2 regions of the Paenibacillus sp. CAU 1782 genome follow, and region 2 is predicted to be linked to the other one. Evidence: riboswitches for the same ligand, from Rfam matches in the RefSeq annotation. Region 2 holds a riboswitch; the other holds the start of a gene.
The links. A riboswitch is a leader RNA that binds a small molecule or an ion and turns the genes downstream of it on or off. The one in region 2 is predicted to bind cyclic di-AMP.

Region 1: it holds a riboswitch for cyclic di-AMP, as region 2 does, so the genes downstream of both, ACX93W_RS27100 (C40 family peptidase) here and ACX93W_RS09845 (hypothetical protein) in region 2, are expected to answer to the same signal.

Annotation. Positions count from the first base shown of each region.
Region 1 is NZ_JBTOLL010000031.1:471-4,895, reverse strand. It holds gene ACX93W_RS27105 (glutamine--tRNA ligase/YqeY domain fusion protein) at 1-1,380, opposite strand, end outside; cyclic di-AMP (ydaO/yuaA leader) riboswitch at 1,612-1,760, shown strand; gene ACX93W_RS27100 (C40 family peptidase) at 1,765-2,247, shown strand; gene ACX93W_RS27095 (GNAT family N-acetyltransferase) at 2,411-2,890, shown strand; gene ACX93W_RS27090 (EAL domain-containing protein) at 2,853-4,076, opposite strand.
Region 2 is NZ_JBTOLL010000002.1:183,639-188,063, reverse strand. It holds gene ACX93W_RS09855 (ABC transporter permease) at 1-327, shown strand, start outside; gene ACX93W_RS09850 (ABC transporter permease) at 334-1,116, shown strand; gene ACX93W_RS09845 (hypothetical protein) at 1,325-1,777, opposite strand; cyclic di-AMP (ydaO/yuaA leader) riboswitch at 1,779-1,955, opposite strand; gene ACX93W_RS09840 (aldolase catalytic domain-containing protein) at 2,908-3,867, shown strand; gene ACX93W_RS09835 (hypothetical protein) at 4,107-4,424, opposite strand.

The sequences.
Region 1 (4,425 bases), on a different contig from region 2:
AATGGTTCCTTTTACCTTGCGTTCGTTAAAGCCGCTTCCGCTTTTGGTTTTGGGATCATACGTACAATGCAGCTCCACAACCTCGCCATGTTCATCCTTAATGACGTCTTGACACGTAATGAAGTAAGCATGCTTCAGCCGAACCTCGTTGCCAGGGAACAAGCGGAAATATTTGCTCGGCGGATTTTCCATAAAGTCGTCCCGCTCAATATAGATTTCACGGGAAAACGGAATTTCACGGCTGCCCATTTCTTCGTTCTCGGAGTTGTTTTCGGCAGGCAGCAGTTCGCTTTGTCCTTCAGGGTAGTTGGTAATGACCACCTTGAGCGGACGAAGCACCGCCATTGTGCGCAGAGCCTTCAGCTTCAGGTCTTCCCGGATAAAATGATCCAGATATCTTTCATCCACTACGCTGTTGCTTTTGGCAACTCCAATTTCGCGGCAGAACGAACGAATGGATTCCGCTGTGTAGCCGCGGCGGCGCATGCCGCTGATGGTCGGCATCCGGGGATCGTCCCAGCCGTCCACGATTCCTTCGTCTACCAGCTGCTTCAGATAACGTTTGCTCATAACCGTGTTCGTGACGTTCAGGCGAGCAAATTCATATTGGCGCGGCACCGACTCCATCTCGCATTCCGCGATGGCCCAATCATACAACGGACGATGGTCCTCGAATTCCAGCGTACAGATGGAATGAGTAATACCCTCGATCGCGTCGCTGAGCGGGTGGGCGTAATCGTACATCGGATATATGCACCATGCATCTCCCGTGCGGTGGTGATGGGAATGGGAGATCCGGTAAAGCACGGGATCGCGCATTGTAATGTTGGAAGAAGCCATATCGATTTTGGCTCTCAGCACTCGCGCTCCGTCCGGGAACTCCCCTGCGCGCATTCTGGCGAACAAATCAAGGTTCTCCTCCACGCTCCGGCTGCGGTAAGGACTCTCCCTGCCCGGCTCCGTCAATGTGCCCCGCATTTCGCGCGTTTGCTCCGCTGTCAGATCGCAAACATAAGCTTTGCCTTTTTTGATCAGCAGCACGGCGCGATTGTACAGCTCTTCGAAATAGTCGGACGCAAAACGAAGCTCCTCCCAATCAAAGCCCAGCCAGCGCACGTCTTCCTGAATCGCGTCGACATATTCCGTATCCTCTTTTACCGGATTCGTATCATCGAAACGAAGATTTGTTTTTCCGTTAAACTCATCCGCCAATTCAAAATTCAAGCAAATCGATTTGGCATGGCCTATATGCAAATAACCGTTAGGCTCGGGCGGAAAACGGGTTATGATTTCCTGGACGCGGCCTTCCTTCAAATCTTCCACAACTATATTTTTAATAAAGTTTGAGGATGATGTCTTGTTCTCGACTGCATTCTCCATCGCGACCAACCTTCCTTAGCGCATTAATGATAACTTTTAACTTTTATATCCCTTTATAATACACAAAAATGGCTTAAAATACACTTCCGCCGGACTGCTGGAGGCAGAGAAATTGCTATTAATCGGGGGCATCTGTCAATTCGCCCTCCGCCATTTCTGAAAGTTTATTAGAATCTTCTCACATTCAACACGAAACTACAATTACACATTAATATAAGATTTAGAAATCTGAACTACATACAGCCTAATTCCCTATCGGGAAACGGGGGAACCACTTTGGGTGAATTGATTTCGGCTGCTGCTCTGCAGCTCCTGCGAGATCATAGGGAACCTTCAACCGAACCCCACAGCTAACCTCGTCGGCACCGGAAGGAGTTTCATGATTTGAAGAAGAAACTTAGCGCGGTACTATTCGGACTTGTCCTACTGTTGGCCTTCCAAGCTGGCAGCGCTTTCGCAAGCTCCGAAATGGATGGCATTATCGATGATGTGATCGGAGTCAAATATCAATACGGTGGCACATCCACCAGCGGATTTGATTGTTCCGGCTTCACCGGTTATGTCTTCGCCAAAATGGGCATTGATTTGTCCCGCAGGTCGGTCGACCAAGCAAGCCAAGGCGTTAAAGTAGCCAAAGCCGATTTGAAAGCCGGCGATCTTGTGTTCTTCGACACAACGGGCAAAAACAATGGCAGCATTTCTCATGTTGGCATCTATGTAGGAGACGGTAAATTCGCTCATGCTTCCACCCGTATCGGTGTAACCATTGATGAGCTGGATTCCTCTTACTACAAATCCCGCTTTGTAACCGCTCGTCGCATTATGGACGACAAAGCTTTTGACAAGTACGCAGTAGCGGCTCAATAAGCCGTCATGCAGCAGCCCCGTGCAGACCTTGCACGGGGCTTTTGCGTACGGCCGAGCATCGTGGATCTATTGCTGGTATACTGAATATATGAACAATAACAATCACTTATTCCCACCCGCCAATCAAAAAACAAACAGTGAGATCGAGCTGGCAATGATCCCAATGGAAGAAACACACGCTGCTCTTGTTTGCCAGTGGGCCTATGAGCCCCCTTACCATATATACAACTTCCCGGCATGGGCCGACATGAAAAAGGACGAGATCGAATTTGGCGATCCCGTCCTGCGCAAGGAGCAATATTGGGTTGCAGTTGATGAAGCCGACGAGTTGATCGGCTATGCTCAGTTATTCCCGATGGGAGGGGTCACCCGCCTCGGCCTTGGCTTGCGGCCCGATTTGCGCGGGATGGGCAGAGGCTCGCGGCTTGCTCAATCGGCTGCCGCATTAGCCCTGTCTCTAAAACCCGGCAACGAGGTGGACCTGGAGGTTCTAACCTGGAACAAACGTGCCGTCCGCGCCTATGCCAAAGCGGGGTTTATCATTACGGATACTTATTACCGTCCCCTTCTTCACGGAGATGTGGGAGAATGCCACTGTATGGTGTTTAACCCGGATTATCGCGGCTATCCACAAACAGAATGACCCAATCCCTTACCAGCACGGATATCGTGCGAATCCATTCGCGCGTATCCAGATCGGTATAAGCTCGGGATACAATAGAGCGGCGCTGATGACTTAATTGCACCAGATTGGGTATGTAATAGGGACGCCAGCTCCAGTTCACATTCCTGAATTGCTCTTCTCTCATCCAGCCTCCCCCGCCTTGATCCCTGCGAAAATTGGCCGACAGCTGAATGCCTTCGCCATTGCATATGTACACTCTCATGCAGCTTTCATCCAGAGACGGCAGCAGTCTCTCCAGCCATTCATCCGTATCCGCCGCGATATCGTCCCGCCCTACAATGTCCAGGAGCTGATCGGCGATTTTTTCCGCATGATCATGCCAATGCCGTTCCTTTATGGCATGACGCTTCAGATTGCTGGCCAGTTCCGCCTCAACGAATGGCGCAAATGCTTCGGGCTTCAATAGCTCCCGCTCCGCTTTGGCAAAAAGAAAACCTTGTACGTATCTGGCTCCGGCCTGAATCGCCCGCTCCAGATCCTCCTTCGTTTCAACGCCTTCAAATAACAACGATGCGCCAATCTGCTCCGCCAGCTCCGAGAAGGAGCGCAAAACGCCGAAGTACCCGTTATGGGTTCCGCTTTTTTTCACCATGTGCATATCGATCTTTAATAGGTTGGGCTGAATCTGGGCGATTCGGTCCATGCTGCTAAACCCGCTGCCTACATCGTCGATAGCGACTTGACAGCCGCTGGCGCGGTACCGGTCAATAACGCTCCGCAATATCTCCATAGGCCCGTTAAAGCTTTCTTCGGTAATTTCAATAACGACTCTATCAGGGGCGAGTCCGTATTCCTCCAGCATAGCTAACGTTTGCAGCTCTTCGCTAGCTCCGTCATGATATAGCCACTCCGGTTTAAAATTCAGGAATAGCAGGGGTGGATTCTCTTCTTTGCTAATTCGCCGGACCGCTGCTTCGCGGATATAACGATCCACTATCAGATGCTCCTCCATGGAAATAGAGTCATCGGCGAAAAATGGCCCCAAGCTTCGCACAACGCCGCTATCCACCATTCTACCCAACACCTCATAACCCGCAATACACCGGGTATCCATGGCAATGATGGGCTGGTAATGCGGCCTAATGAGCCCCAGCGGCAAACCTCCCGGCAGCGGATGAGGCATTTGGTTAGGAAAATGGGTCATCACGCTCACCTCTATGTCACGATGATGTTAGTTTCTCTGTCATAATGAACATCTTTATTGTACGAGAGAGAAAATCTATTGTAAAGAAAGTTATGGGCAAGAAAATGCGGGGACATCCGAATCACAACACTTGGGAGGGACTTGATTTTGAAAACACGGACTAAAATACGCTGCCTTTGCACTCAAGCACTGACTGCGCGACCGACACCAGGAACTGCTGACTGCATCCCCAGGCGTTGGCGGCAAGACGGCCTTCAGCCACTCGTCACAAGCAGCTAAACTGCAAAAAAAGTCAGACCCTTTAAGGGGCCTGATCTTTTCCTAATGTAATTGATTTAGCCGAATTACT
Region 2 (4,425 bases):
GTGGCTATATCCATGCTGATTTATATTTCCGTGTTTTGGACGATGTCTCCTGTGGGTTCGACTTTATTGATTGCCATAATCGGCGAATTTTTAGCGGGTCTTGTCATTCCCGTGCCGCTTATGCCGGAGTGGCTGCAGAGCATCGTATACGCCCTGCCGTTCCGTTTTACGGCGGATTTTCCATTTCGGGTTTACAGCGGTCATATTCCCGTAAACGAAGCTATTTCCGGCATCGGGCTGCAGCTGCTCTGGATTTTGGCGCTGGCCGCGTTTGGGCAGTGGCTTATGCGTCGGGCGCTGCGCAGCGTTGTCGTACAGGGAGGGTAAAGGCGCATGAAATTGTATTTCAAATATTTGAGCATTCACTTCCGCAGCCAGCTGCAATACCGGATGTCTTTCCTCATGCTGACAGCGGGGCAATTTCTGATTCCGTTTACTGTATTTGCAGGTGTTTATTTTATGTTTGAACGGTTTGGCACCCTGAAGGGCTGGACGTTTTTTGAGGTTGCGCTTTGTTACGCGGTCATTCATTTGTCTTTTTCGCTGAGCGAATGCTTTGCGCGAGGGTTTGACGTGTTTTCCGGCCTTGTGGTAAAAGGGGACTTCGATCGTTTGCTTGTGCGGCCGCGCGGAACGGTTGTGCAGGTGCTTGGCTCTGCTTTCGAGTTCACCCGATTTGGCCGCCTCATTCAGGGAGGAGCGGTATTGGCATGGTCGATCAGCCAATTGCCGGAGCTTTGGACGGCTTCCAAGCTGCTGGCGCTGCTGCTGATGGTCGTGAACGGCGTATTTGTTTTTACCGGTATTTTTATTCTTGCGGCGACGATGTGTTTTTGGTCGGTTCAAGGATTGGAACTGGCTAACGTATTTACCGACGGCGGCCGTGAAATGGCGCAATATCCGCTTGGTATTTACGAAGCTTGGGTAAGGAAGTTTTTTACGTACATCATTCCATTTGCCTGCGTCAGCTATTTGCCGTTAATGTTGTTGCTGGATAAACGGGAAGGCAGCACGGCAGAGCTGCTGCTGACTCCGTTTGGCGGGGCGTTATTCCTGCTTCCGTGTCTGCTGATCTGGCAAATTGGCATCAGACATTACCGTTCGACCGGCTCGTAAATGCTGTATATTGGCACAAACGCTCAAAAGAGCAGTGTTGTTTTGCCAACCCGATGAACACAAACGTAAAAGCAAACGATTCTTATTTACTTGGAAGGAAACAAGTTTACCTAAAAGGAATCAAGCACTGTCGTTGAAGACAAACAGCAAACCCCCGCCGCCGGCTCCTGGGAGAGTGCGGTAACGGGGGCTTTGCCTTGTCTATTCATTAATCCAACGAGATGTACGAAATGGACCTGAGCTGCAAAACGGATTCTTCCACGGGAACCGTCGATGAGACGGTGGCAATACCCGAGGCGTATTGCTGCTGAATGGAGCCAAGTGCGGCAGCAAACAGCGAAAAGGCGCGGTTGTCGGCATCGGCTTTTCCGGCAATCATCTCCGTCAGTCTTGTCGTGAGGGAGGATAGCGGAAAACGGCCGATAAAGCTTTGCAATTGTTTACCCCAGGACTCCGGCTCGAAAAAGACGTAATCTTGTTTAGCCAGGAAGACCTCGCTCCATCCGTATCCATGTTCTGTTGTCAAGCGAAGGCATACACGGTATCCTTCATTGTCAATTGCCAGTGCGGGAATAACGAAAACTTCAATTCTGGAGACGGTCAGGTGCCCCGGATCTTGCTCCGGGTAAGGGGAATCATGCAGCGATAAACAAAGCATCATACATCTCTCCTTTGTTCGCTTGCGAGGTTAGCTGTCGGATTCGGGCTAGAGAGGAAGCCCTACCAGATAAATCTGGATTCACCCCTGCGAAGAAAACGTCATACATGAGCGTATGCGGATTCCGGTCGCTTTGGTTCCCCCGCTTTTTCCAATCGGAAAAATTCAGCGTTGTTTACATAATATTTTAGCTCTAAACCGTTCGTTTGTAAATGCTTGAGTTTATGTCCTTTGTCCATCTCCCGCAAAAATAGCACAAAAGTCCCCAAAATGTGTCTCATTACACCTATCAAAATACCTGTTGAAGCACTTGCCAAAACACCTGTCAAACACCTGTCAAAACAACTCCAAAGCACGTGCCAAAGGACCTGCCAAATCAACTACCAAAACACCCGCTTTGACGGCCGCGTAGCTGGACCGGATTAGTTACAGCCCCAACCTTGAGCCTATCTTTAAGGGAAACGAAAGACACCAAACACATCGTGTAGTGCATCAAAAGCATCGGTGTTTATGCAAGGATTTATACAAAACGCAACTTCAGCCCGGACTGCGTTGTTCTAAGAGGAAAAGGTTCATTTTCTTGTTGGATTTTTCCAGGGTTCGTGGAGAGCATATGCTTATTCTTGTGCATATGGATGTTCATGTGCGTGTGTATCGGTCATCCATGACCGTTAGAGCAGCAAATCGCCAAGTTACCACAATCAAATGGACATTCATGTCCATTAGCGCTCAAATCCAGCTAAAATGGAGTGAAAATGAGTTCTTACGGTCAAAATTGTCCGTTAGAGAGCGGAAATTAATGAAAAACGGCTTCTTGTGGTCATGGATGTCCGTTAAAGATCAAACGCTGTCGTGGGGATTATGGAAGCCCCCCACCCATGGATTAAACCGGCATTATCCGCTTAAACAAACCGGCGGTGTATTGTTTTTCGGTGTTTGAGCAGATGACTGATAGTAAATGAATGACAAGCTAACGCCGAAGATGAGTCCAAAGGAGCCAACGGCATTGCCGTTAAGGAATAGATTGACGTCTATCCGCTTTAAAATAGGCAATAAAGCTTTGCGTTCCCCGTCTTTTTCAAGTATGATGTAAGGTAAAAATGAACTCATGTTCAAATCAAAGGAGCAGCAGTATGCATTCGAAAACTAGCCATTGCAAAATCGTCGATTGCACCATTCGCGACGGCGGCCTCGTTAATAATTGGGACTTCAGCGTGGAGTTTGTGCAGCATTTGTATAATAGCCTGAACGAAGCCGGCGTTGACTATATGGAAATCGGCTACAAAAATTCTCCCAAGCTTCTGAAAGGAGCCGACAGCGCTGGACCTTGGCGGTTTCTGAATGACGACTTCCTTAGAAAGGTACTGCCGAACAAAGGCAATACCAAGCTCTCCGCACTCGTTGATATCGGGCGAGTGGACGAAAATGATATTTTGCCGCGCAGCGAAAGCATGCTGGATCTCATTCGCGTGGCTTGTTATATTCAAGACGTGGACAAAGCGCTTGAACTGGTTCAAACCTTCCATGATCGCGGCTACGAAACAACGCTGAACATCATGGCATTGTCCAATGTGATGGAAAATCAGTTGGTTGAAGCCTTTGAACGCATTAACGAAAGCGTCGTTGACGTTGTTTACATCGTTGATTCCTACGGCAGCCTGAAGCCAAACGATGTTGGCTACCTGGTGGACAAATTCCGCCAGCACCTGCCGAATAAGCGTCTTGGCGTACATGCTCATAACAACCTTCAGCTTGCCTTTGCCAACACGCTGCTGGCGGCAGGCAAAGGCGTAGAGCTGCTTGACGCATCTGTCTATGGCATGGGCCGCGCGGCGGGCAATTGCAATACCGAGCTGCTTGTATCCGAACTGCAAAACACCAAATACAACGTTCGTCCCGTTCTGGACATGATCGAAAAATTCATGATTCCGCTTCGCGAGAAGGAAGAGTGGGGCTACATCATTCCTTATATGATTACGGGCATTCTGGACGAGCACCCACGTTCCGCCATGGCGCTCCGCGCTTCGGAGAACAAGGACAAAGCCGTTGATTTTTACGATCAGCTGACTACTCCGGAAATTTCGAATAAGTAGTTCCCGGCCTGACGTTGGAACGGTTGTCTGTACATCAGTGGTACAATAAGTACGATGTTGGAAAAGCATCACGCCAGCAGAAATCAGGTCATTGCACAGCCAAAAGCCTCAAGCTCCCCGCAAGGGACTTGAGGCTTTTTTTGACTTAAAGAGGTTGTTCAAAAAGTCCACATTCCATTAAAAAGCATGTCTGGCGGCAAAATCTATGCTGAACATCAAATTCAGCCTAAACACGCTGGTTAGATATTCTGGCGCTTTAACTCGCCCACGCCACGTATAGCCGCGGCCCGGTGCAGCGTGTTGGGGTGCAGATATCCGGCGCCCCGCAGCGCTTCTCCATCCCCGGATTCCGCCTCCATGGTGACGGAAATATCCTCGCTTGCGGCAAACCAGTCCAGCACGTCGCTGTTCGCAACACCGTCCACGTCGATGTACCAAAGCTTGTCGCCGTATTGCGTAACCAGAAGCAGCTTGGCCTCGGAAAAATCAAGCTCCAGCGTCTCCCATTGACCGTTGCTGATGGCGATGCGGGTTAACGCGATTTGTTCAACTTCCATT